Prosthecodimorpha staleyi: one gene and its partner. The protein of the gene in region 1 interacts with the protein of each later gene in a pairwise test. Links are inferred from orthologs where the notes say so. Each region holds a gene or a part of one and is shown in the gene's direction. Other genes may lie near its edges.

Region 1 (8,094 bases):
TGGAAGCCGGAATCCTGGCCGAAGGAGGCCAAGGGCGTCGGCTTCACCGAGGCGCCGCGCGGCGCGCTCGCCCACTGGATCAAGATCAAGGACGGCAAGATCGACAACTACCAGTGCGTCGTGCCGACCACCTGGAACGGTTCGCCGCGCGATCCGAAGGGCAATATCGGCGCCTTCGAGGCCTCGCTGATGAACACCCCGATGGCCGACCCCAAGCTGCCGCTGGAAATCCTGCGCACGATCCATTCCTTCGATCCCTGCCTGGCCTGCTCCACCCACGTCATGTCGGCCGACGGCCAGGACATGGCGACCGTCACCGTGCGCTAGAGGGAGGCGGCCATGAGCGTCACCTCCGAAGACCGCAGCCGCGCCGTCCTGCGCGGCGTGATGGATGCCGACGATCACGTCATCGTCTCCGGCCCGTCGATCTATGTCTACGAGGCGCCGGTCAGGATCTGGCATTGGGCCAACGCGCTGGCGATCGTGGTCCTCGCCGTGACCGGCTACTTCATCGGCTCGCCGCTGCCCTCCATGCCCGGCGAGGCGTCCGACCACTTCCTGATGGGCTATATCCGCTTCGCCCATTTCTCCGCCGGCTACGTCCTGGCGATCGGCTTCCTGTGCCGCATCCTGTGGACCTTCTTCGGCAACCGCCATTCCCGGCAGATCTTCTACCTGCCGGTCTGGAGCGGCACCTGGTGGGCCGGCATCCTGCGCGAACTGCGCTGGTACATGTTCCTCGAGAAAGAGCCCTACAAGTATGTCGGGCACAATCCGCTCGCCCATGTCGCCATGTTCCTGATGTTCACGCTGTTCACGGCCTTCATGATCGTCACCGGCTTCGCGCTCTATTCGGAGGGCGCCGGCATCGACAGCTGGCAGGCGAAGCTGTTCGGCTGGGTCTTCACCTATTTCCCGAACAGCCAGGATGTGCACACGCTGCACCATCTGGGCATGTGGGTGATCGTCGTGTTCGCCGTGATCCACATCTACGCGGCGATCCGCGAGGACATCATGTCCCGGCAGACCATGATCTCGACCATGATCTCCGGCGAACGGCAGTTCCGCGACGAGCGGGAGGGCTGAGATGGGCGCCGAGACGGGGCATGACGCGCAACGGCCGGCCGCCCGGGTGCTGGTCCTCGGCATCGGCAACATCCTGTGGGCCGACGAGGGTTTCGGCGTGCGCACCGTGGAGGCCTTCCACCGCCGCTTCGAGACCGACGCCGAGGTCACCATCCTGGATGGCGGCACGCAGGGGCTCTACCTGGTCGACCATGTCGCCTCGCACGACCTGCTGCTGGTCTTCGACGCGATCGACTACGGATTGGAGCCCGGCACGGTCCATCTCGTCCGCGACGCGGAAGTGCCGCGCTTCACCGGCAACAAGAAGATGAGCCTGCACCAGACCGGCTTCCAGGAGGTGCTCTCGGCCGCCGACCTGCTCGGCCGCTACCCGACCTCCCTGGCTTTGATCGGCTGCCAGCCGGTCGACCTCGAGGACTGGGGCGGGCCGCTGACCGGGCCGGTCGCCGCTGCGATCGGACCGGCTCTGGACCTCGCGCTGGAGGTCCTGGCCGGCTGGGGCATCGCGGTCCGGCCGCGGACGGTGCCGCTGCCGCCCGAGCAGCAGTTGCTGGCCAACGACATCGACCATGCCGCCTACGAGCGGCATGCGGCCGCCGGTTCCGCGCCGGCCGCCTGAGGGCCGGCACAGGGCCCTGCCGACGCATCAGACTGACGAAGCGCCCGATCCCGGCCCGGCCGGATCCGCGGCGCTCCTACCCAACGCTCCAGACGACGTTCCGAAGGGGGAACCGCCATGAAAAACCGTCTTGTCGCCGCCGCCGTCCCGGGCCTCGCCCTGGTGTCTGGCCTTGCCCTGATGCCGGACGTGGCGCTGGCCCATACCGGCGTCATGCCGCACGACCATTCCGGCTTCACCGCCGGCCTGATGCACCCGCTTTCGGGGATCGACCATCTGGCCGCCATGGTGGCGGTCGGCCTGTGGGCCGCCTCACTCGGCCGCCGGGCCATGCTGATCGTCCCGGCCGCCTTCATGGCCGCCATGGTGGTGGGTGCCGGGATTGGCTGGGCGGGGATCGAACTCCCGGCCATCGAGCAGGTCATCGCCGGTTCGGTCGTGGTGCTCGGGCTGATCGCCACCCTGAAGCTGCGCGTCCCGACCGCGGCTGCCTCGGCGCTGGTCGCCCTGTTCGCGCTGTTCCACGGGCATGCCCATGGCGCCGAGATGCCCGAACTGGCCGGTCCGGTCGCCTATGGCCTCGGCTTCCTGATCGCCACCGCGGCCCTGCATGCCGGCGGCCTCGGTCTCGGCCTGATCGGCGCGCGGGCCGGCGGGTCGTTCGAACGCCTCCCCGGCGCGGTCGTGACCTTGACCGGTCTCGCCCTGTTCGCCGGTCTCTGAGCGGGAGCGGGTCCATGTGCCTCGGCGTGCCCATGACGGTCGTGGAGAGCGACGGCTTCACCGCGCTGGTCAGCCGCGGCGCGGAGACCCGCCGGGTCTCGGTCCTGCTGGTCGGGGCGCAGCCGGCCGGCGCCCGGCTCCTGATCCATATCGACAGCGCGGTCCGGGTGCTCGATCCGGACGAGGCCGAGGCGATCGACCGGGCGCTGGAAGGTCTCGCCGCCGCCCTGGACGGGCGGGCCTTCGACCATCTCTTCGCCGACCTGATCGACCGCGAGCCCCAGTTACCCGCCCATCTCGCCTGAGCGGCGGCCCGGCCCCGAGGCAGCATCCCCGGGCCGAGACCGCCGGCCGACAGATCTATCGCGCCTTTTGTCCCGAGGAGATTGCCATGCCTCCCCTGATCGCCGCGCTGGCCACCCGGCACGGCATTCCGACCATCGATGCCGCCAGCGTGGACGCCTTCCTGGCCCCCGCGGCCGGCGAGAGCCCCCATGCCCTGCTGTTCTTCACCGGCGATCCGGAAGCGCGCGGCGAAGCGGTCGACGTGGCGGTGATCCTGCCCGAGCTGATCGCCGCCTTCCCGGGCCGGCTGCGCGCCGCCCGCGTCGAGCGCGCGGCCGAAACCGCCCTGATGGCCCGCTTCAACGTCCGTCTGCTGCCGAGCCTGGCGCTGGTGCGCGGCGGCGAACCGCTCGCCGTGATGCCGCGGGTGATGGACTGGGTCGACTATCTGGCCGCCATCGATCCGAAACTGAGCCCCGATGCCCCCGTCATGGCCGCGCCCGCCGGGCCGCGCGTCGAGATCACCCATTCGAGCCGCAGGAGCCCCGCATGAAGGCCGGATTCTGGGTCGCCCCCGAGGGCTCCGACCAGCCGCTCGCCATCCTGCCGATCGGCGGCGTCGACCTCTCGCCCCGCCAGGGCCGCGACGGCCTGCGCTTCCTGGCGACGTCCGACGCCGCCGCCCTGGTGGCGCGCTGCCCGCGCGTCGCCGATCTCCTGCCGCGGCTTGCCGATGCGCTCGACCGGCAGACCGCGACCGCGCCGGGGCTGATCTTCGATCTCGGCCGGCTCGGCGAGGAGGAGATGCGACTCGTCGCCGACGTGCTCGGCGAGGGCGAGGTGGCGGCGACCGTGGCGCTGCCGGACGGCGTCGTCGCGCAGGTGCAGGAAAGCGTGATGGCCGGCCTCTGGCGCGTCCGCTTCACCGATGCCGAGGGCCGGCTGGTCGCCGACTATGCCGAGGTCTCCGCGGTGCCGCAGGCCGTGCGCCGCGCCGCCGCCATGACGTTGCCGGACATCGAAATCGGCACCCCGCCGGAGGGTGCGATGAACGTCCTGCCGGTGCTGGCCGAGATCCGCGATGCCGTCCTCAGCCGCCGGCCGGGCGACCCGCCGCGCACCATCTCGCTGACGCTCCTGCCCATGACGCCGGAGGATCTCGACTTCCTGCAGGCCTCGCTCGGCACCGGGCCGGTGCGGCTGGTCTCGCGCGGCTACGGCAATTGCCGGGCGCAGGCGACCGCGATCAACGGCGTCTGGTCGATCCAGTTCACCAATTCGATGGACACGGTGCTGCTCGACACGATCGAGATCGGCGACGTGCCCGAGGTGGTCAGCGCGGCGGAAGAGGACTTCCGCGATTCCGCCGAGCGCCTGCGCGAGATCCACGAGGCCTATTTCGTATGACCGAGCTGGCCGCCCGTCTCGCCCGCTTCGAATGCGGCGTCTGCTGGACCGTCTACGACCCCGCGGTCGGCGACGACGTCTGGCAGATTCCGCCCGGCGTCGCCTTCGAGGACCTGCCCGAGGAATGGCGCTGCCCGCATTGCGACATGCCGCGCGAGAAGTTCCTGAGGCTCGACGATGCGTGACGATGCGGGGCGTGACGATGCGGGCCGGCCGACGGAGGATCCCGGCCCCCGCCTCGCCGCCTGGTGGCGGGAGGTGGCGCAGCGCATGGCCGACCTGCCGATCTACAACCCGGTGCTGGAGGTCCAGGTCACGGATTTCCGTCGGCACGGCGATTTTCATGTCGGGGTCGGCGTGACGCCCTGGTTCATGAATGTGGTCGCGGTTCCGGCTCGCGCGCGCAGCATGCCGGCGGCCGGCGCAACCCTCGTGCTCGACCTGCCGGCCGGGCCCATCGAGGCGATCGTCGGCGAGGCCGGCCCGGTCGGGACCGTGGCGCTCGCCTCGCTGTTCTCGCCGATGGACATGTTCGACGATCCCGCCGCGACGCGCCTCGTCGCGGAGGCGGCGCTCGAGGCCCTGTTCGAACGGCCGGCGCCGCCCGAACCGATACTCGAACGGCAGCTGGCGCGGCCGACCGACCGCCGCAGCCTGCTGTTCCCGCGCCGTTCCGCCGAGGCGGCATCATGAATGCGCTGCCCGCCCCCGAAGCCGGTCGGGTCGAGATCCGCGTCGAGGTCGCGGACGGGCGGGTGCGCACGGCCGACATCCGCAGCCTGCGCCCGTTGTCGATCGTGTCGCGCTTCGCCGGACGGCCGGTCGACGACATCGTGCCGATGCTGGCGCTGCTGCACGGACCCTGCGGCGCCTCCCACGCCGCGGCCTTGCACTTCGCCGGCGCGGCGGCGCGCGGCCGGAACATCGCGGCGAATGAGACGGCCGCCTGGGTCCGGCGTCTGGCCGCAGAGCGGGTTGCCGAACATCTCGGACATCTGGCGGCGACGGAGACCCTGCCGGGCATGGCCAACGACGAGACGCGGCGCCGGTTGCGGGACATGCTCGCCGCCGCCCGGGGGCTCGCCCATGGCGGCGCCGGGCCGGACCGGTTTGCCGCAGCGCTTCTCGGCGCCGCGGCCACGCTCGAACTCGGCGATACGGACGTCGGTGCGGCAGCGCCGCCCCTGGAGCCGCCGCATCCGGTCGACGGGCTCACCGCAGCCGACGACCCGGCGGTGCTCGCCGGCCTCGCCGCCGATCCGGACTTCGCGGCCCGCCCGGCGCTCGACGCGCGCTGCCCGGAGACCGGGCCGGCCGCGCGCTGCGGCGGAACGGCGGCGGCACCCGGCACGGCGATCCGCGCCCGCCGGATCGAGATCCGTGCAGCGGTCTCGGAAATCGACGGCGCCGCGCAGGATCCGGGCTGGATCGCGCATGGCAGCCTCGGCGACGGTGCGGGTTTCGCCGCAGTGGAAAGCCCGCGCGGACGCCTGCACTATCGGGTCGCGATCGCGGCGGATGGACGGATCCGGGAGGCCCGCGTGCTGGCACCGACGGAATGGAACTTTCACCCGCAGGGTCCGGTCGCGCGCATGCTGGTCGGCCTGGCGGTGGGGCACGGGGCAACGGAAAGAGGTGCCGCCGGCGATCCCGATCGGGCCGTCGAGCGGGTCCTGTCGCGATGCATTGCCGCCTTCGACCCCTGCGTCCCATTCCGGATCGTCCGGGAGGGCGCCGCCGATGCATGAGATGGCGCTGTGCCAGGGCGTGGTCGACCTGATCGACGAGGAGGCGGCGCGCCAGAATTTCGGCCGGGTGAAGGCCGTCGTGCTGGAGATCGGCGTGCTCGGCCATGTCGAGCCCGAGGCCATGATGTTCTGCTTCGACGCGGTCAGCCGCGGCACGCGCGTGGAGGGCGCCCGCCTGGTCATCGAGCGGGTTCCGGGCGCCGGCTGGTGCCTCGACTGCGGCAAGACGGTGCCGCTGACCGAACGTTTCGGCGCCTGCCCGGAGTGCGGCCGGCACCGGGTCCAGATGACGGCCGGCGACGAATTGAAACTGCGCGAACTGGAGGTGGAGTGATGTGCACGGTGTGCGGCTGCAGCGGCCATACCACGGAGGCCGGCCACGGCCATCCCCATCACCATGATCATGGACATCAGGGGCATGGCCACGACCATGATCACGACCATCACCATGGGCACGATCACCACGACCACCACCACCACGGTGCCGACGATGCTGGGCTGCGGCTGGCCCACGGCCTGGTCGATGCCGGCGCCGGGCCGGCCGGGGTGGCGGTCGCGGGCCTGTCGCAGGACCGGCTGATCCGGATCGAACGCGACATCCTGTCCAAGAACGATGCCTATGCGCGCGAGAACCGGGCGCTGTTCGCGGCGACCGGCACCTTCGCGCTGAACCTCGTCTCCAGCCCCGGCTCGGGCAAGACCACCCTGCTCTGCCGCACCCTCGAAGACCTGAAGGCGCGCTTCCCGATCGTCGTGATCGAGGGCGACCAGCAGACCTCCAACGATGCCGAGCGCATCCGCCGCACCGGCGTGCCGGCCGTGCAGGTCAATACCGGCAAGGGCTGCCATCTCGACGCCCACATGGTCGGCCACGCGCTCGACGACCTGCCGATCGACAGCGGCGGCCTGCTGTTCATCGAGAATGTCGGCAACCTGGTCTGCCCGGCCGGCTTCGACCTCGGCGAGGCCCACAAGGTGGTGGTGCTTTCGGTCACCGAGGGTGAGGACAAGCCGCTGAAATATCCGGACATGTTCGCGGCCGCCGACCTGATGCTGCTCAACAAGTCCGACCTGCTGCCGCATCTCGACTTCGATGTCGCCGCCTGCATGGCCGCCGCGCTGAGGGTCAACCCGCGCCTGCAGATCCTGACCGTCTCGGCGCGCACCGGCGAGGGCATGGCGGCCTTCTATGCCTGGATCGAGGCGCGCGCCGCCGCCCTGAGGGCGCCCCGGACCGCTCCGCTGCCGGCGCGCTCCGAACCGGCGCCCGCCACCGCCAGCGCGGCCTGACGTCATGACGATCGCCCCCGTCTCTCCTGCCGCCCCGATGGCCGAACGCGTCCGCGTCCGGCTGTCGGGCGCCGTGCAGGGGGTCGGGATGCGGCCCTTCGTGCATCGGCTGGCGGCCGACTGCGGCCTCGCCGGCTTCGTCCTGAACGGCCCGGACGGCGTCACCATCGAGGTCGAGGGCGCGGGAATCGCGACCTTCCTGGCGCGATTGCAGGCCGAGCGCCCGCCGCTCGCGCGCATCGAGGGCCTCGCCATCGAGCCGATCCCGGCCGAGCGGGCGGCGGGCTTCGCCATCCTGGCCAGCCGCGGCGGGCCGACGGCGACCCGCATCGTGCCCGACGCCGCCACCTGCCCGGCCTGCCTCGACGAGCTGTTCGACCCGGCGAGCCGCTTCAACCGCTATCCCTTCGTGAACTGCACCCATTGCGGCCCGCGCTGGACCATCTCGCGGCGCCTGCCCTACGACCGAGCCGAGACCAGCATGGCGGGCTTTCCGCTCTGCGCGGCCTGCGCGGCCGATTATGCCGATCCGTCCAACCGCCGCTTCCATGCCGAGCCGGTCGCCTGCCCGGCCTGCGGCCCGCGCCTGACGCATCCGGTCGCCGAGATCGCCACCGCCCTGCGGGCCGGCAAGATCGTCGCGCTGAAGGGCATCGGCGGCTTCCACCTCGTCTGCGACGCGACCGACGAGGCCGCGGTGGCGACCTTGCGCCGGCGCAAGGGGCGCGACGCCAAGCCGTTCGCCGTCATGGTCGCCAATGCGGCCTCGGTCGGGCTTGTCGCCGAGCCGACCGAGGCTGAGGCCGACCTCGCCGCCACGCCCGGCCGGCCGATCGTGCTGATGCAGGCCCGGCCCGGCCTTCTGGCGCCGTCGGTGGCGCCGCGGCTCGGCCGGGTCGGGGTCGTCCTCGCCTACGCGCCGCTGCACCATCTCCT
Region 2 (17,108 bases), on another replicon or contig:
GGTCGAGACCACGCTCGTCAGTGACGTCACCCTGTCGATCGGCACCGGCGAATTCGTCGCCGTGACCGGTCCGTCGGGGTCCGGCAAGTCGTCGCTGCTCTATCTGCTCGGCCTGCTCGATCTGCCGACCACCGGCGAGGTCCTGATCCGCGGCCGGCCGACCCACGCCATGAGCGAGGCCGAGCGGGCGGCGACCCGGCTGGCGACGCTCGGCTTCGTGTTCCAGTTCCATTTCCTGCTGCCGGAATTCAGCGCGCTCGGCAATGTCATGATCCCGATGCGCAAGCTCGGACGGCTCGACGCCCGGGCGATGCGCGAGCGCGCCGCCCTGCTGCTCGAACAGCTCGGCCTCGGCGGCCATCTCGACAAGCTGCCCGAACAGCTCTCCGGCGGGCAACGCCAGCGCGTCGCCATGGCCCGTGCGCTCGCCAACGACCCGCCGGTGATCCTGGCCGACGAGCCGACCGGCAGCCTGGACACGCGCTCGTCGGCGCAGGTGCGCGACATTCTCGCCCGGCTGGTCGCCGAGCAGGGCCGGACCGTGGTGGCGGTCACCCACGACCTGACCTTCGCCGAGGCCATGCGCCGGCGCATCCACCTGGTCGACGGCCGGATCGTCTCCGACGAGCGCAACGCGCCGCCGGCGGGCCCCGCTCAGGCGGCCCCCAATCAGGCAGCCCCCACTCAGGCAGCCCCCACTCAGGCAGCGACGTCGTAGCCGGCATCCTCGATCGCGGCGACGAAGGTCTCGCGCGGCGCGGCGGACTCGATCGCAACCTTGCCGCTCGGCAGGTCGATCTCGACGCGCGCGCCCGGATCGGCACGGCCGACCGCCTTCTCGACGCTGCGCACGCAGCCCATGCAGGTCATGCCTTCCACGGTGAGGGTGATCATGGTCATCGGCTCCATTGGCTTGGCGCGGGGTGGAACGGGCCGTCGGGTCCGGACCTGTCGCGGGATATGGACCTTCCCCTTGGGGCAAGGTCAAGGGCGGCGGGACCCGGACGATTGCGGATGGCCCCCGGCCGGGGGAGCCTGCCCGAGGATCCTCAACCCTCGACCGCAACACGCTTTGCCGTCAAGCGGATGGCGCGCTTTGTCGAACCGGCTGAGGATGCCGACAGTGAACTTCAGGCAACGCCCGGAGAGAATGGTTTCGAAACCGTGAATCACGCATAGTGGCCGGTGATTCGAGGGGCCGGCCCGCGCCGGTCCGGGCACTCGAGCGGGTCTATGAATCGCTTCGCCGATCTCTTCATCACCACCTGCATCATCGTCGTCGCCATCGCGGCCGCGGTGGTGCTGCGCTTCCAGGCCGGGTTCGGCTGGGAGACCGCGCTGGTCGGCGGGATCTCGATGCTGGCCGTGCTGACCATCGTCAACATCCAGGGCAACGGCCGGCGCGATCGCGACCGGCTGGCCGCCGAGGTCGCCGGCCTGACGCTGCGGCTCGGCGAACTCGGCCAGGACGTTGCAAACCTGCAGCGCCGCGTCGGCGGGCTGGAGCAGAACCAGGGACGTCGGCAGAACCAGGATGTCGAGGCGGTGGTCGCCGAGGTCGAGGTGATCGGCGCGCTGGTCCGGCAGGTGGTCGAATCGGTCGCCGACATGGAGACGCGCGTCCTGTCGCACCAGGTGCGGAGCGGGGCCGCCGCCGGGCGCACCGCGCCGGCCGCAGCGACGCCGTCCAAGCCGGCGCCGCCGCCCGCACCGGTGGTCGAGGAGCCGACCCTCCTGCCCCGGCGCTTCGCCCATCTCGGCGAGGCCGGCTTTCTCGATCTCGTCCGCCGGGCCATCGAGGCCAATCGGATCGACATCCACCTGCAGCCGATCGTGACACTGCCGCAGCGCCGCATCCGCTACTATGAGGCACTGACGCGGCTGCGCACCGAGGACGGCGATACGATCTACCCGTCCGACTATATTCCGCTCGCCGAAGCCTCCGGCATCATGCCGATGCTCGACAATCAGATCCTGTTCCGGACGGTGCAGATCCTGCGACGGCTGGTCACCCGGACCAAGGATATCGGGCTCTTCTGCAACATCTCGATGGCGAGCCTCGGCGACACGGCCTTCTTCCGCGAGTTCGTCGCCTTCCTGGAGGCCAACCGCGCACTGTCCGACACGCTGGTGTTCGAGTTCACCCAGCGCCAGATCAAATCGATGAACCCGATCGAATACGAAGCCCTGCGCAGCCTGCAGTCGACGGGCTTCCGCTTCTCGGTCGACCAGGTTTCCGACCTGAGGCCGAGCTTCCAATTGATGGCCGAGCGCGGCTTCAAGTTCGCCAAGATCGGTGCCGAGCGCATCCTGAACCGGATGGACGAACTCGGCGCCGACATCCACCCGGCCGATCTGGCCAATTTCTTCGCCCGTTTCGGCATCGACCTGATCGTCGACCATGTCGAGAGCGAGACGCAGGTCGTGGAACTGCTCGATTTCGGCGTGCGCTTCGGCCAGGGCTTCGTCTTCTCGCCGCCGCGCCCGGTCCGCAGCGACGTGCTGCAAAGCGCGATCGAGCCGCCGTCCGCCGAACCGGTGCCGACCGTCTCGCCGACCGCCACCATGGCGACGCCGGGCATGACGCCGCCCACGACACCGCCGCCGGCCCGGATGGAACCGCCGGTGCGCGCAGACAAGCCAAAGCCCGCGGCCGAGCCGCGTCGCAACGCGCTCGGGCGGGCCATCGCTCAAAAGACCTGAGGGCTCAACGCGGCGGCCGGTCCGGTGAAACCGGGGCGCCGTCGTCCCAGGTGGGTCGGATCAGTCGAACAGCTTGTCGATATCTTCCTGGTCGGACATCGAGAAGAAGTCGTCGACATCGGATTGCGACACGCCCTGACCCTTCATCTGCGGGCCGTTCAGCATCAACTCGCGCATGCGGCGCTCGTCGTCGCTTTCCTCCACGGTCTCTTCAGGGCCGGTTTCGGCAAGATTGAGCCGCTGGGCGAGCGATTCGATGCGCTCGTCGATCCAGGACAGCGTCTTGACGACCTTGCGGATGCGCTGGCCGGTCAGGTCCTGGAACGAGCAGGCCTCGAAGATGACGATCATCTTGTCGTCGACGAGTGCCTTGTAGGCGACCGGATCGGTGGCATCGGCCGCCATGATCGCCTCGGCCGCCGCCATGATCGTTTCCGTCGCATCCTGGGTCGACTCGACCACGGCATCGAGCTCGCGGCCGGCTTCAGGGATGCGCTCGAAACGGAACTGATCGGGCCGCAGGTCGCGGATTTCCCGCTTCAGGGACGAGATCTGCTCCGCGATGCTGCGGAATTCCGCATGCAGCATCTTGTCGGTGGTCGCCACAGCCTCGTCGAGGCTCTGCGCCATCCGCTCGGCCAGGTCCATGACGTCGTTGAGCTTGACGTCCTCGCGGTCCTGCTGGAGGAATTCCACCACCCGGCCGATCTCGGTCGCCGTCGGCTGCGCCATGTGCAAGTCCCCTTCCACGGCCGGATGCCGAGAGGCTCGGCCGGCCGTGTTGCTTCCGAAAATCGCCAAATCAGTCGTTGAAGACCGCTTCGATCTTGCCCTTCAACGTCTGCGCGTTGAACGGCTTCACGATATAGTTGTTCACGCCGGCCTTCTTGGCGGCGATCACGTTCTCGGTCTTGGACTCGGCGGTGACCATGATGAACGGAGTCTTGGCCAGCGACGTGTCGGCCCGAACATGCTTGAGCAGTTCGTAGCCGGTCATCGGTTCCATGTTCCAGTCGGAAATGACCAGACCGTAGCGCCGATCCTTCATCTTGGCGAAAGCCTCGGTTCCGTCGGAAGCCTCGTCCACATCCTCGAAACCGAGCTGCTTCAGCAGGTTGCGGATGATGCGGATCATGGTCTTGTAGTCATCGACGACGAGGATCGGCATCGAAAGATCGAGCGCCATCTGTTAAACTCCACTCCTCGGCGGCCCAGTCCCCTCCGGGCGGTGCCGTAACACTTCGGTTCCGGTTGGTGAGCCCTCATGTGCCCCCGCCCGCTTCCCGACCGTCACATTAGCCAGACCTTCGAAAATTTCCGTTAATGCCGAAAATTCGCTTTGAATGAGACCGCGACCGCGCGTCGCCGGGCCGAGACCATGTGGTGACTTGCCAAGTGCGGCGCCCGGCGCCAAGGTCCGGCCGCATCGATGCCGGGGGTCCGGCAGGCGCCGGAGCCCGGCCGAAGGGGCGACGGTGCGTCATCGTCGCGCGAAGCGAGGCCGCTCCATGACCGTGCCGGTCCTGAATTCCTACTATTTCGAAGACCTCAAGATCGGAATGCGCGAAACCATCCTGAAGACGGTCATGGATTCCGATGTGGTCGGTTTCGCGCAGATCTCCGGCGACGACAATCCGCTGCACCTGTCCGACGTCTATGCGTCGAAGACCCGTTTCGGCCAGCGCATCGCGCATGGCCTCTATACGGCGAGCCTGATATCGGCCGTGCTCGGCACGCGCCTGCCGGGACCGGGCGCGGTCTACATGTCGCAGACGCTGAATTTCATGGGCCCGGTCCGGATCGGCGACGTGGTGGTGGTCGATGTCGAGGTGATCGAACTGGTCGAGAAGGGCCGCCGCTGCCGGCTGCATTGCGAATGCTCGGTCGACAACCAGGTCGTCCTGGAAGGCGAGGCGACCGTGATGGTGCCCGGCCGGCCCAAGCCGACCATTTAAAGGAACTATCGGTCGAAGCCGGCCATCCAAAAAGAACCACCGCCCAAAGGCGGCCACTTGAACAGAACCACCGGCCGAAGCCGGCCGTCCGAACGGAACCGCCGGCCCAAGCCGACGCCGTCAGGCGGACCGGCGGGCCAACCCGGCCTGCGGCACGGACCCGGGGCGGTCGACGGACCTTCGGTCGCTTGACCCTGACGGCGCGGCGTTGCAGGGTCCGGCCGACTTGGTTCCCTCGGAAGATCCCGTCCGCCCATGCATGATCCGGCCGCTCCGGCGCCCCGCCCCTTCGCCCTTGCCGAAAGCCTGGATGCGTTTCCGGAGAGCCTCCGCGGCGGCATCGTCGCGATCGGCAATTTCGACGGGCTGCATCGCGGCCATCAGGCGGTGCTCGATGCCGCCTCGACGCGGGCCGAGACGGCCGGCCGGCCGGCCTTCGCGATGACCTTCGAGCCGCATCCACGCAGCGTGTTCCGGCCCGACACGCCGGTGTTCCGGCTGACGCCACCCGGCCCGAAGGCCCGGCTGATCCGCGCCGCGGGTCTCGACGGGCTCCTGGTGCTGCCCTTCGACCGCGACTTCGCCGCCCGCTCGGCGGATGATTTCGTCGGCGACATCCTGGTCGGCCGGCTCGGCGTCGCCGAAGCGGTGGTCGGCTGGGACTTCCATTTCGGACGCGGGCGCGGCGGCTCGCCGGCCTTCCTGGCGGCCGAGGGGGCGGCGCGCGGCTTCGCGGTTTCGGTGATCGAGGCCTTCCAGGACGAGGGCGGCGGGCCGGTCTCGTCGAGCCGCATCCGCGACGCGCTGGCGGCCGGCGATCTGGGCCTTGCCAACGGGCTGCTCGGCTATCGCTGGTTCGTCGAAGGCACCGTCATCCACGGCGAGAAGCGCGGCCGCGATCTCGGCTTCCCGACCGCCAATGTCCGGCTCGGCGCCGATTGCCGGCTGGCCCATGGGGTCTATGCGGTCACCTTCACGGTCGACGGGGTGCAGCATCACGGCGTTGCCAATTACGGGCGCCGGCCGCAATTCGATAACGGCGCACCGCTGCTCGAGACCTTCGTGTTCGACTTCAAGGGCGACCTCTACGGCCGCACCGTCCAGATCGGCTTCGCCTCCTATCTCCGGCCGGAACTGCGCTTCCCGAGCGTCGAGGCGCTGATTGAGCGGATGGGCGAGGATTGCGCCGAGGCGCGCGCCGTGCTCGCCGCCATGGGCCCCGGCACCGCGCTCGACCGCCGGCTGGCCGAACTGGCGTAGCAGCGGCGGCTTGACCGGTACAGCCCGTGGGCTGACTTGAAGCGGACTTCCCTCGCGGGCGTGCGGCTGATAGAACCGCGGGCCATCGTTCCACCCCGGGAACCCAGTGCATGCGCCGGTTCTTTGCGATCGTGCGGCCCGCCCGCCGAATTACGGGCCCGGCTTCGTCCGGGCGCGATTGATCGCGGCCGGTCGAAGTCCGGGACCTGCGTGCCGACACCCGACCTTCCCGCCGGCCGCTTCCGGCTTTCCAGCCGCGGCCGGCCCGTCCCGATCGCTTCGAGAACACCGATGACCGAATCCACCGCACCTGCCGCCGCCCGCGACTATTCCGAGACGCTTTTTCTGCCCGTCACCGATTTCCCGATGCGCGCCGGCCTGCCCGAGAAGGAGCCGCAGATCCTGGCGCGCTGGGAGAAGGGCAACCTCTACCGGCGCCTGCGCGCAAAGGCCAAGGGCCGGCCGCTGTTCGTGCTGCATGACGGCCCGCCCTATGCCAACGGCAACCTGCATATCGGCCACGCGCTCAACAAGATCCTGAAGGACGTGATCACGCGCGCCAAGCAGATGGACGGCTTCGACAGCAACTACGTGCCGGGCTGGGACTGCCACGGCCTGCCGATCGAATGGAAGATCGAGGAGCAGTATCGCGCCGCCGGCAAGAACAAGGACGAGGTGCCGATCGTCGAGTTCCGCCAGGAATGCCGGCAGTTCGCCGAGCACTGGATCGGCGTGCAGGCGGCCGAGTTCAAGCGCCTCGGCGTGACCGGCGACTTCGCCGATCCCTACACCACCATGGCCTTCCAGGCCGAAGCAGTGATCGCCGCCGAACTGCAGAAATTCGCCGTTTCCGGCCAGCTCTACCGCGGCTCCAAGCCGGTCATGTGGTCGGTGGTCGAGAAGACCGCCTTGGCCGAGGCCGAGGTCGAGTATCAGGACTACCAGTCGGACACGATCTGGGTGAAGTTCCCTGTGAAAGCGCTCCTAGACACAGTCACTGGCGCGCATTACTCTCGAACTGCTTTTATTGCAAACTTTGACCATAACGAAAATGAGTGGATATTCAATGATCAGCCTGCCACCGAAAAGATAGATCTATTTATTTCCGCATTGAAGGCAGTAAAGAACTCCTCGGATTTGTCTGTCGTCATCTGGACCACAACTCCCTGGACCATCCCGGGCAACCGGGCGATCTCCTTCTCGTCCAAGATCGAATACGGCCTCTACGAGGTCACCGAGGCGCCCGAAGGCAACTGGGCCAAGGCCGGCGACCGGCTGATCCTGGCCGACAAGCTCGCCGACGACGTCTTGAAGCAGGCCAAGGCGACCGCCTGGGCGAAGCGCGCCGCCGTGCCGGCCGAGGTGCTGGCGGGTCTCGTCTGCGCCCATCCGCTCGCCGCGCTCGGCTACGGCTTCCAGGTGCCGCTGCTCGACGGCGACCATGTCTCCGACGATGCCGGCACCGGCTTCGTCCACACCGCGCCCGGCCACGGCCGCGAGGACTTCGAGATCTGGACCCACAATGCCCGCGCGCTCGCCGCGCGCGGCATCGACACCGCCATCCCGTTCACGGTCGACGACGACGGCTTCCTGACCCGCGAGGCGCCGGGCCTCGAGGGCCGGCGCGTGATCACCGACAAGGGCGAGAAGGGCGACGCCAACGGCGCCGTGATCGCCGCGCTGGTGGAGGCCGGCGCGCTCCTGGCGCGCGGCCGGCTGAAGCATCAGTATCCGCATTCCTGGCGCTCCAAGAAGCCGGTCATCTTCCGCAACACGCCGCAATGGTTCATCCATATGGACCGTGACATTGCCGGCGCGGGCGACACGCTGCGCGCCCGCTCGCTCAAGGCGATCGGCGAGACCACCTTCTATCCGCCGCAGGGCCAGAACCGGCTGCGCGGCATGATCGAGGCCAAGCCCGACTGGGTCGTCTCGCGCCAGCGCGCCTGGGGCGTGCCGATCGCCGTGTTCCGCCACCGCGAGACCGGCCGCCTCGCGCCGGGACCGGAGTTCGACCGCAACGACGACCTGATCGGGCGCATCCGCGCAGCCTTCGAGGCCGAAGGCGCCGATCCCTGGTTCACGCCGGAGGCGCGCGAGCGCTTCCTCGGCGGCCTCGTCAACGATCTCGACGCCTGGGAGAAGGTCACCGACATTCTCGACGTGTGGTTCGATTCCGGCTCCACCCACGCCTTCGTGCTGGAAAAGCGCCCGGATCTGAAATGGCCGGCCGACATGTATCTCGAGGGCTCGGACCAGCATCGCGGCTGGTTCCATTCCTCGCTGATCGAGAGCTGCGGCACGCGCGGCCGCGCGCCCTACGATTCGGTGCTGACCCACGGCTTCGTCATGGCCGAGGACGGGCGCAAGATGTCGAAGTCGCTCGGCAACATCGTCGCCCCGCAGGACGTGATCAAGACCTCCGGCGCCGACATCCTGCGGCTCTGGGTGGTGACCTCCGACTATGCCGACGATCTGCGCATCGGCCCGGAGATCATGAAGACCAATGCCGAGGCCTATCGGAAGATGCGCAACACCCTGCGCTGGATGCTGGGCACGCTGGCCCATCACGATCCGGCCGCCGAGGTCGCGCTCGCCGACATGCCTGAGCTGGAACGCTCCATGCTGCACCGGCTCTGGGAGGTCGGCGAGGCGGTTCGCGAGGGCTACGCCGCCTATGACTTCAAGCGTGTCGTCAATGCGCTGATGAACTTCATGGTCGTCGACCTGTCGGCCTACTATTTCGACATCCGCAAGGATGCCCTCTACTGCGATCCGCACTCCTCGGTGCGCCGGCGCGCGGCGCTGACCGTGGTCGACCGCCTGTTCGACGCGATCGTCACCTGGCTCGCCCCGATGCTGCCCTTCACCATGGAGGAGGCCTGGACGCTGCGCCACGGCGATCCGGACCGCTCGGTGCATCTGGAGCAGTTCCGGGCGCCCGACGCCGCATGGCGCGACGACGCGCTCGCCGCCCGCTGGGCGCGCATCCGCCGGGTGCGCCGGGCGATCACCGGCGCGCTCGAACTGGAGCGGGCCGCCAAGCGGATCGGCTCCTCGCTCGAAGCCGCCCCGATCGTCCACATCGCCGATCCGGACCTCATGGCCGCGGTCGCCGGCATCGATCTCGCCGAGATCGCCATCACCAGCGGCGTGACGGTGGTCGCCGGCGAGGGCCCGGCGACGGCGATCCGCATCGACGAGGTCGCGGGCGTCGCCGTCGAACCCGCCCGGGCCGAGGGCCGCAAATGCGCCCGGTCCTGGAAGATCAGCGCCGAGGTCGGCACCGATCCCGACTATCCGGACCTGACCCCGCGCGACGCCGCCGCGATGCGCGAGTGGGAAGCCCGCCGGACCGCCGCCTGACCCGACGGCCCGCAGAGGCCCGCCCCTCCCTTCGCGCCCCGACCGGGCGCGAAGGGTTTCCGACGACCGACCGGAGCCCGCCATGTCGCCCCGCCTTCTCGGCCTGATCGTCGCCGCCCTCGGCCTCGTGCTGGACCAGGCGAGCAAGCAATATGCGCTGAACGGGATCGAGTTGGGCGTCAACGGCCCGGTCCGGATCGCGCCCTTCGCCGAGTTCCGGCTGATCTGGAACTACGGCATCTCCTACGGCCTGTTCCGGCAGGAGGGCGATCTCGGCCGCTGGCTGCTGGTCGCCCTGTCGGTCGCCGCCTCGGTGGCGATCCTGGTCTGGATGGCGCGCAGCACGTCGCGCCTCGTCGCCGTCTCGCTCGGCTTGATCCTCGGCGGGGCGATCGGCAACGCCATCGACCGGGCCGTCTACGGCGCAGTGATTGATTTCGTGCATCTGTTCCTGCCGGACCGGTCGCTGTCCTGGTATGTGTTCAACCTCGCCGACATGTGGATCGTTGCCGGTGTGGCCGGCCTCCTGTATGACATGGCCTTCCATGGCCCCAAGAGCGCCACAAAGTCGGGCTCTTCGTGAGACGTGATTTTGACCGGCGGACGGACGGGAGTCGGTCGCCGTCGACGCTTCGGCCGAGGCTGCGGCGCCAAGACCATCCGGACCGCGACACGGCCGGGCGACCTGCCTGGGGCGGGCCGAACAGCAGGGATAGCGCATGATCCACCTGATCCGTCTCGCCCGCCCTGCGGTCCTCGCCGGCCTCATCGCCCTCGGCGGCTGCGCCAGCGCGACCAACGGCTTCGAGGACGAGCAGACCGGCGAACAGCGCGACACCAATCTGGTCAAGGGTTTCATGGCCGGCATCGGGGCGATCGACCCGAGCGAGAAGCCGGTCGAGTACAAGCCGCGCTCGCCGCTGGTGGTGCCGCCGAAGCGCGACCTGCCGGCGCCGCAGGATGCCGACGTGGCGCTGGCGCGCAGCAACTTCCCCAAGAACCCGGAAGACCGCCAGCGCGATCTCGACAAGTTCGGCCGCGACGATCCGGACGCTTCCAAGACCTGGACGCCGGATCAATTGGCCAAATACAAGCTGGCCAGCCGGCCGGCCGGCACCTCCGGCGGCCCCGGCGATACGTCGCGCCGTCTGACGCCGGACGAGATGGCCGGCCAGTTCAAGGTCAACCGCGAGGCCATCGCGGCGCGCGAAGGCCGCAGCAAGGGCCTGACCGACCTGCCCAAGGACTATCGGACGCCCTCGCCCAAGGCGCCGGTCGATCCGGAAGCCGCCGAGCAGAAGTCGAGCAGCTGGAAGCCGACCTGGTGGCCGCTCTGAGCGGCAGACCCATAGCACAACCTGACCTCTCCAAGAACGAATCGCGCGCCCACCGGCGGGAGCCGGTGTGTCCTGTCGACTGCGCGTGAGAGTCTCACCGCGTCGACCCTGCCGAATGGTCGCAGACGGGCGGATGGACGACCCGGCAGCGATCGACGGCGGAGCGTGCGAAAGCCCCTGATTCTCGATCGACCCGGGCGGCGCCGGTCCTTGGCCGCAATCCGGCCGCACCGGTAGTCCGTAACAGAGGGCCGGCCGCTCCGGAGCAGCCATTCGCGAAGGGTCACGCAAGCGTGACGCTGGCGGCATAGGCACTCGATTGACTGTCGCTATAGTGTTGCACCGACCGAACCCGAGACTTCGAGGACAAAGCCCAGTGACGCAACCGGTCTCCGTGCCCGCTACCGTCCATCCGCTCCGCGCGCGTCTCGCCGCCGCGCTCCTCACCGTCGCCCTGGCCGGCCTGCCGATCCCGGCCGGTGCCGACACGGCGCTGCAGGGCAGCGCGACGGCGACCGCCGCGAATGCGCTTCCGCCCGCCCCCGAGATCGGCGGCAACGTCACCAGCTTCACGCTCGGCAACGGGCTGCAGGTCGTGGTCGTGCCCGACGCCCGCGCGCCGGTCGTCACCCATATGGTCTGGTACAAGGTCGGTTCCGCCGACGAGCCCAAGGGCAAGTCCGGCATCGCCCACTATCTCGAACATCTGATGTTCAAGGGCACGCGCGACAATCCGGCCGGCGCCTTCTCCAAGAAGGTCTCGGAGATCGGCGGCCAGGAGAATGCCTTCACGTCGAACGACTATACCGGCTATTTCCAGCGCGTCGCGAAGGAACACCTGCCGCTGATGATGCGCCTGGAGGCCGACCGCATGGCCAACCTGCGGCTCGTCGAGGCGACCGCGAAGCCCGAGTTGCAGGTCGTACTCGAGGAGCGCTCGCAGCGCACCGACAACGACCCCTCCGCCCAGCTCGGCGAGGCCATGGAGGCGGCGCTCTATCAGGCGAGCCCCTACCGCATTCCGGTGATCGGCTGGCGCCACGAGATCGAGCAGTTGACCTACAAGGACGCCATGGCGTTCTACGATCTCTGGTACACGCCCAACAATGCCGTGCTGATCGTCGCCGGCGATGTCGACCCGGCCGCGGTGCGCAAGCTGGCCGAGGAGACCTACGGCAAGGTTCCGCGCCGCGCCGAGCCCGGCATCCGCAACCGGCCGACCGAGCCCGAGGCGCTGGCCAGTCGAACCGTGACGCTGGCCGACGAGCGCGTCAACCAGCCGAGCCTGCGCATGGCCTGGGTGGTGCCGTCCTACCGCACGGCCGCGAAGGGCGAAGCTGAGGCGATCGACCTGCTCGCCGAAGTGGTCGGCTCGGGTCCGACCAGCCGGCTCTATCGCGAACTGGTCATCGACAAGGGCCTCGCCGCCTCGGCCGGCGGCTACTACCAGTCGACCGCCTGGGACGACACCAAGATCATGTTCTATGCGACGCCGCGCGACGGCGTCACCCTCGACCAGCTCAAGGCGGCCGTCGACGAGGTCCTGGCCGCGGTGGTGCGCGACGGCGTCAGCGAGACCGAACTCAACCGCGCCAAGCGCAAGATCGTCGCCAACGCCATCCACGCCCAGGACAGCCAGGCCTCGCTCGCCCGCATCTTCGGAACGGCGCTGACCACCGGGTCGACCGTCGAGGATGTGCGCACCTGGCCGGCCAAGGTCTATGCCGTTACGCCGGACGACGTGAAGAAGGCGGCCACCACCTATCTGCGCAAGGACATCGCCACCACCGCCTTCCTGGTTTCCGCCCCGCCGACGGGCAAGAAGCCGACCGCCCGCGCGCAATGGCCGGTCGCCGGTCCGGGTTCGGGTGCGATCCGCTGACCCGATCGCCCCTCGCCCCCTCGCCCCGCGCCGCAACGACCACAAGGAACGATCCGGCATGATGTCCGTCGTCCGCCAGTCCATCCGCCGCGCCACCGGCGCCCTCGCCCTCGCCGCCGGCATCGGCCTGACGGCGCTCGCCGCCGGCCCGGCCGAGGCGGTCCAGATCCAGCGCGTCGTCAGTCCCGGCGGCATCGAGGCCTGGCTCGTCGAGGAGCAGGCGGTTCCGCTGATCGCCGTCAACTTCGCCTTCAAGGGCGGCAATGCCCAGGATCCGGACGGCAAGGCCGGTCTCGCCAATCTCCTCTCGACCCTGCTCGACGAGGGCGCCGGCGATATGGACGGGCAGACCTTCCAGGGCCGTCTCGAAGATCTGTCGATCCGGCTCGCCTTCGAGGATTCCCGAGACGCCTTCTACGGCGAGATGAAGACGCTGTCGGCGCATCGCGACGAGGCCTTCGACCTGCTCCGCCTGTCGCTGACCAAGCCGCGCTTCGACGACGACGCCGTCGAACGGATGCGCGTGCAGGCGATCTCGGGGCTGCGCCGCGAGAAGCGCGATCCCGATACCGTCGCGAGCCGGCTGTGGGCCCGGTCGATCTTCCCGAACCATCCCTACGGACGCCCGTCCAACGGCGATGAGGCTTCGGTGGCGGCGATCACCGTGCAGGACATCCGCGACTTTCACGGTCGCGTCTTCGCCCGCGACGGGCTCAAGATCGGCGTCGTCGGCGCGATCGATGCCAAGACGCTGGCGCCCCTGCTCGACCGCGTGTTCGGCGACCTGCCCGCCCGCCAGCGCCTGACCCCGGTCGCCGAAGTCGCGCCCCTGTCCGGGCTGACCGTCTCGGAGACGATCCCGAACCCGCAGACCGTGATCCGGCTGTCGGCCGAGGGCCTGAAACGCAAGGATCCGGACTTCATCGCCGCCTATGTGATGAACCATATCCTGGGCGGCGGCTCCTTCTCGTCCTGGCTCTATACGGAGGTGCGCGAGAAGCGGGGGCTGGCCTATTCGGTCTATACCTCGCTCGCCCCCTACGACCATACCGGCGTCTTCTACGGCGGCCTCGGCACCCGTGCCGACCGGGCCGCGGAAAGCATCCGGGTGATCCGCGACGAGATCAAGCGGATGGCCGAGGTCGGCCCGACGCCGGCTGAACTCGACAAGGCCAAGTCCTATCTGACCGGCTCCTACGCCCTGCGCTTCGACACCTCCGACAAGATCGCCGGCCAGTTGCTCGCCATCCAGATGGACGATCTCGGCATCGACTATATCGACAAGCGCAATGCGCTGGTCGACGCCGTGACGCTCGCCGATGTGAAGCGGGTCGCCGCACGGCTGTTGTCCAAGCCGCTGACCGTGGTGACCGTCGGCCCCGGCGGCAGCTGAACCGATCAGGAACCCGTCCATTCCGAAAGGAAAAAGCCCGCCGCTCGGTCAGAGAGCGGCGGGCTTTTCAGTTGTCTTGGGGACTCTTGCGGGCCGGTATGCGCTTCTTGAGGCGCGGCCGATCGTCGGGACGTCGGCATGGAGAGAGGGTCCGGCTCTTCTTGTTGATCAGATGCTGCGCCAGAACTGCGGATTGGTGCCGGACTGCATCGAGACCCAGCGGATATCGGTCCCGCGCCAGGGCCGGATGTCGTCGGTGCGATTGTCGAGCACGAAGTCGCCCTTGTCGGTCCTGACGATCAGCACCGCGTGCCCCTCACCGTCGGGCAGGCGCCCGATCGCCAGGCGCAGCGCCGAAGCCGGCCAGCCGGCCGCGACCAGGCGATGGCGCTTGGTGATGGCGAAATCCTCGCAGTCGCCCGATTTCGGCGCCAGGCTCCACTGGTCGATCACGCCGGGGCCGGTTCTGTCGTTGAGCGGGATGATGGCCCGGTTGACCGCCCTGTTGATGGTCTCAAGCGCGGCGAAGCGGGCGCCGGTCATCGAGACATGCATCGCGCGAACCAGGCTCGGCTTGCGGCATTCGGCCGGCTGGGTTTGACAGAACATGACATGCCCCATCGGGCTGACCGACCAGCCGCCTTCCCGGATCAGGCCCGAACGGGCCTTCTTGAAGTGGGTTGCGGTGCCCGAGAGATTGAACGCCTGCCCGGTCCCGGACATGACCCAAATGGCGGCGGCGGCAGCAATGAAGAACTTGACATTGCGCATCGTCGAAATTTCCCAACTCGATGCGCGAACGATTATCTACAGTATTTATCCTTTTCAATGTTAATGACAATTGGAAATTCGATGAGTTAATTACAATGCGAACACATTTGGCGACGATGCACGAGAAAAGCATGCAATGTTTTCTGTGCGTCCGATCTCTCTTTATTTCCATGTCTTGTGTTAAGAAGAAACATTTCAGAACGACTGGCTATATTTTCCTCATGGCTATTTTTCAGGCATGGCAGATGCGAACAGCCGATATCGCTCCGGAGGCGCGCGGAAACGCCGAATCCGGCCGGCCCCGCCGGACAGGCGGCAGCCGGGCCACTCGGCTCGATGGCGGGGGATCGGACGCCGGCCGGTCAGTTCGCCGGCTTCAGCCGGCGCGCGCGAAGACCCTGCGGCCGGCCACCCAGGTGCCGGCCACGGCCCGGTCGTCGCCGAGCACGGCGAGGGCGAAGAGGCGATCCTCGACGCTTTCGGAAAGATCGTCGCGGGCGGCCAGCACCGGCGTGGCGCGCGGATCGAGCAGGACGATATCGGCCCACTTACCGGCCTCGAGGCTGCCGATCTCGGCATCGAGATGCAGCAGCCGTGCATTGGCCAAGGTGGCCAGATAGAAGGCACGGCCCCCGGCGAGGCGCCGGCCGGCCAGCATGGCGACCTTGTAGGCCTCGCCCATGGTGGTCAGCATCGAGTAGCTGGTGCCACCGCCGATATCGGTCGCAAGACCGAAGTCGACCGGGCGGGCCGGGGCGCCGACATGGCCGAGATCGAACAGGCCGGAGCCCAGAAAGGTGTTCGAGGTCGGGCAATGCACCACGGCCGAGCCCGTCTCCGACAGGCGCCGGCATTCGTCGTCGGACAGGTGGATGCCGTGGGCGAACAGACAGGTCGGGCCGACCAAACCGAAGCGCTCGTAGACCGCCGTATAGTCGCGATCGTTCGGGAACAGGACCCGGACGGTCTCGATCTCGCGCCGGCTCTCGGACAGATGCGTCTGCATCAGGCAGCCGGGATGGGCCTTCAGAAGCGCGCCGGAGACCTCGAGCTGGGCCTCCGTCGACGTGATGGCGAAGCGCGGGCTGATCGCGTAACGCAGGCGGCCGCGGTTGTGCCAGCGCGCGATCAGGTCCTGCGTGTCGCGCGCGCCACTCTCGACATCGTCGAGCACGACCGGCGGCGCATTGCGGTCCATCATGGTCTTGCCGGTCGCCAGCGCCATGCCGCGCCGCGCCGCGGTCGCGAACAGCACCTCGGCGGCCCCTTTGTGGACGGACGAGAAGGCGAGCGCCGCCGTGGTGCCGCTCGAAAGCAGGCGGTCGAGGAAGATTTCCGCGGCGACCTCGGCATGGCTTCGGTCGGCGAAGCGGCCCTCTTCCGGGAAGGTGAAGCGGGCGAGCCAGTCGAGCAGGTCGCGGCCCGGCGCGGCCAGCATGCGGTATTGCGGGAAATGGATATGCGCGTCGATGAAGCCGGGGGCGAGGATCATCTCGCCGAAATCCTCGCGCGCCGTGATGCCGAGGCCGGGCGGCAATTCGGCGAGCGGGCCGGTCCAGGCGATGCGGCCGTCGTCGCCGATCGCGATCGCGCCGTGCTCCTCCCAGCGCAGCGCGCCGCTGCCGTCGATCTCGGGATCGCCGGTAAAGGACAGGGTGCGGCCGGTGAGAAGCCTCATGGTACCTCCTTCAGGCGGCGTGGTGCGCCGCCATGCCGGCAACAAAGCGGATCATGGCCTCGACCGCCAGGCCCAGATCGGTGACGCTGGTGAACTCGGCCGGGTTGTGGCTGATGCCGCCGCGCGAACGGACGAACAGCATCGCCGACGGGAAGGCGCGCGCCATCGCCATGGCGTCGTGGCCGGCGCCGGAGGGCAGGCGCCGGGTCGATTCGCCGAGCGAGGCGACCGCCGCGGCGAGCCCGGTCTGCAGCTCTTCGTTCATCGGACAGGTCGGCACGTCGGCAAAACGCTCGAAGCGGATCTTGACGCCGCGGCGCTGGGCGATCTGGTCGGCCTCGTAGCGGATGCGCTCGATGGCGGCCAGACGCGGCGCGTCGGCGCTGGCCCGGATGTCGAGCGTCGCCTCGACCTCCGACGGGATGACGTTGGTGGCGCCCGGCTTCACGTCGACCCGGCCGATCGTGGCGACCAGATTGGCGGTACCCTCGCGCGTGGCACGCTCAATGAAGGTGGCGAGTTCGGCCAGTGCCGCGAAGGCGTCCCGACGCAGGCCCATCGGCACGGTGCCGGCATGGCCGGCCTCGCCGGTGATCAGGATGCGGAAGCGCGACTGGCCGGCGATCGAGGTGACCACGCCGAGCGGTTCGCCCTGGTGCTCGAGCACCGGTCCCTGCTCAATATGCAGTTCGACATAGCCGATCACCGAGCCGGGCGGGATGACCGCCTCGCGGATGCGCGCCGGATCGCCGCCATGGGCGCG

What was found.
Region 2: the proteins of KL771_RS23010 (region 1) and ileS interact in binary tests that used the Escherichia coli proteins (3 or more experiments, as listed by UniProt). The link is inferred for Prosthecodimorpha staleyi from one-to-one orthologs.

What each region holds. Positions count from the first base shown.
Region 1 is NZ_JAHHZF010000013.1:16,203-24,296, reverse strand. What follows is about bases 1-2,896. They hold KL771_RS23010 (HyaD/HybD family hydrogenase maturation endopeptidase), read left to right. Parts: upstream 1-1,087; coding sequence 1,088-1,705; downstream 1,706-2,896. Other genes in these bases: KL771_RS22995 (hydrogenase accessory protein), read left to right, coding at 2,820-2,896; KL771_RS23000 (HypC/HybG/HupF family hydrogenase formation chaperone), read left to right, coding at 2,443-2,733; KL771_RS23005 (HupE/UreJ family protein), read left to right, coding at 1,823-2,428; cybH (Ni/Fe-hydrogenase, b-type cytochrome subunit), read left to right, coding at 388-1,086; KL771_RS23020 (nickel-dependent hydrogenase large subunit), read left to right, coding at 1-327. In the rest of the region: more of KL771_RS22995, read left to right, coding at 2,897-3,266; KL771_RS22990 (hydrogenase expression/formation protein), read left to right, coding at 3,263-4,120; KL771_RS22985 (rubredoxin), read left to right, coding at 4,117-4,305; [NiFe]-hydrogenase assembly chaperone HybE, read left to right, coding at 4,298-4,813; KL771_RS22975 (hypothetical protein), read left to right, coding at 4,810-5,868; hydrogenase maturation nickel metallochaperone HypA, read left to right, coding at 5,861-6,202; hydrogenase nickel incorporation protein HypB, read left to right, coding at 6,202-7,158; carbamoyltransferase HypF, read left to right, coding at 7,163-8,094.
Region 2 is NZ_JAHHZF010000011.1:95,676-112,783, forward strand. The notes cover bases 5,837-9,484. They hold ileS (isoleucine--tRNA ligase), read left to right. Parts: upstream 5,837-6,209; coding sequence 6,210-9,284; downstream 9,285-9,484. Other genes in these bases: KL771_RS21105 (bifunctional riboflavin kinase/FAD synthetase), read left to right, coding at 5,837-5,918; lspA (signal peptidase II), read left to right, coding at 9,367-9,484. Outside these bases: KL771_RS21075 (ABC transporter ATP-binding protein), read left to right, coding at 1-718; KL771_RS21080 (heavy-metal-associated domain-containing protein), read right to left, coding at 700-894; KL771_RS21085 (EAL domain-containing protein), read left to right, coding at 1,234-2,703; KL771_RS21090 (protein phosphatase CheZ), read right to left, coding at 2,764-3,435; KL771_RS21095 (response regulator), read right to left, coding at 3,506-3,889; KL771_RS21100 (MaoC family dehydratase), read left to right, coding at 4,212-4,658; more of KL771_RS21105, read left to right, coding at 4,914-5,836; more of lspA, read left to right, coding at 9,485-9,867; KL771_RS21120 (hypothetical protein), read left to right, coding at 10,004-10,621; KL771_RS21125 (M16 family metallopeptidase), read left to right, coding at 10,998-12,503; KL771_RS21130 (M16 family metallopeptidase), read left to right, coding at 12,562-13,896; KL771_RS21135 (transglutaminase-like cysteine peptidase), read right to left, coding at 14,065-14,667; guaD (guanine deaminase), read right to left, coding at 15,044-16,345; KL771_RS21145 (allantoate amidohydrolase), read right to left, coding at 16,356-17,108. UniProt on the Escherichia coli protein: Catalyzes the attachment of isoleucine to tRNA(Ile). As IleRS can inadvertently accommodate and process structurally similar amino acids such as valine, to avoid such errors it has two additional distinct tRNA(Ile)-dependent editing activities.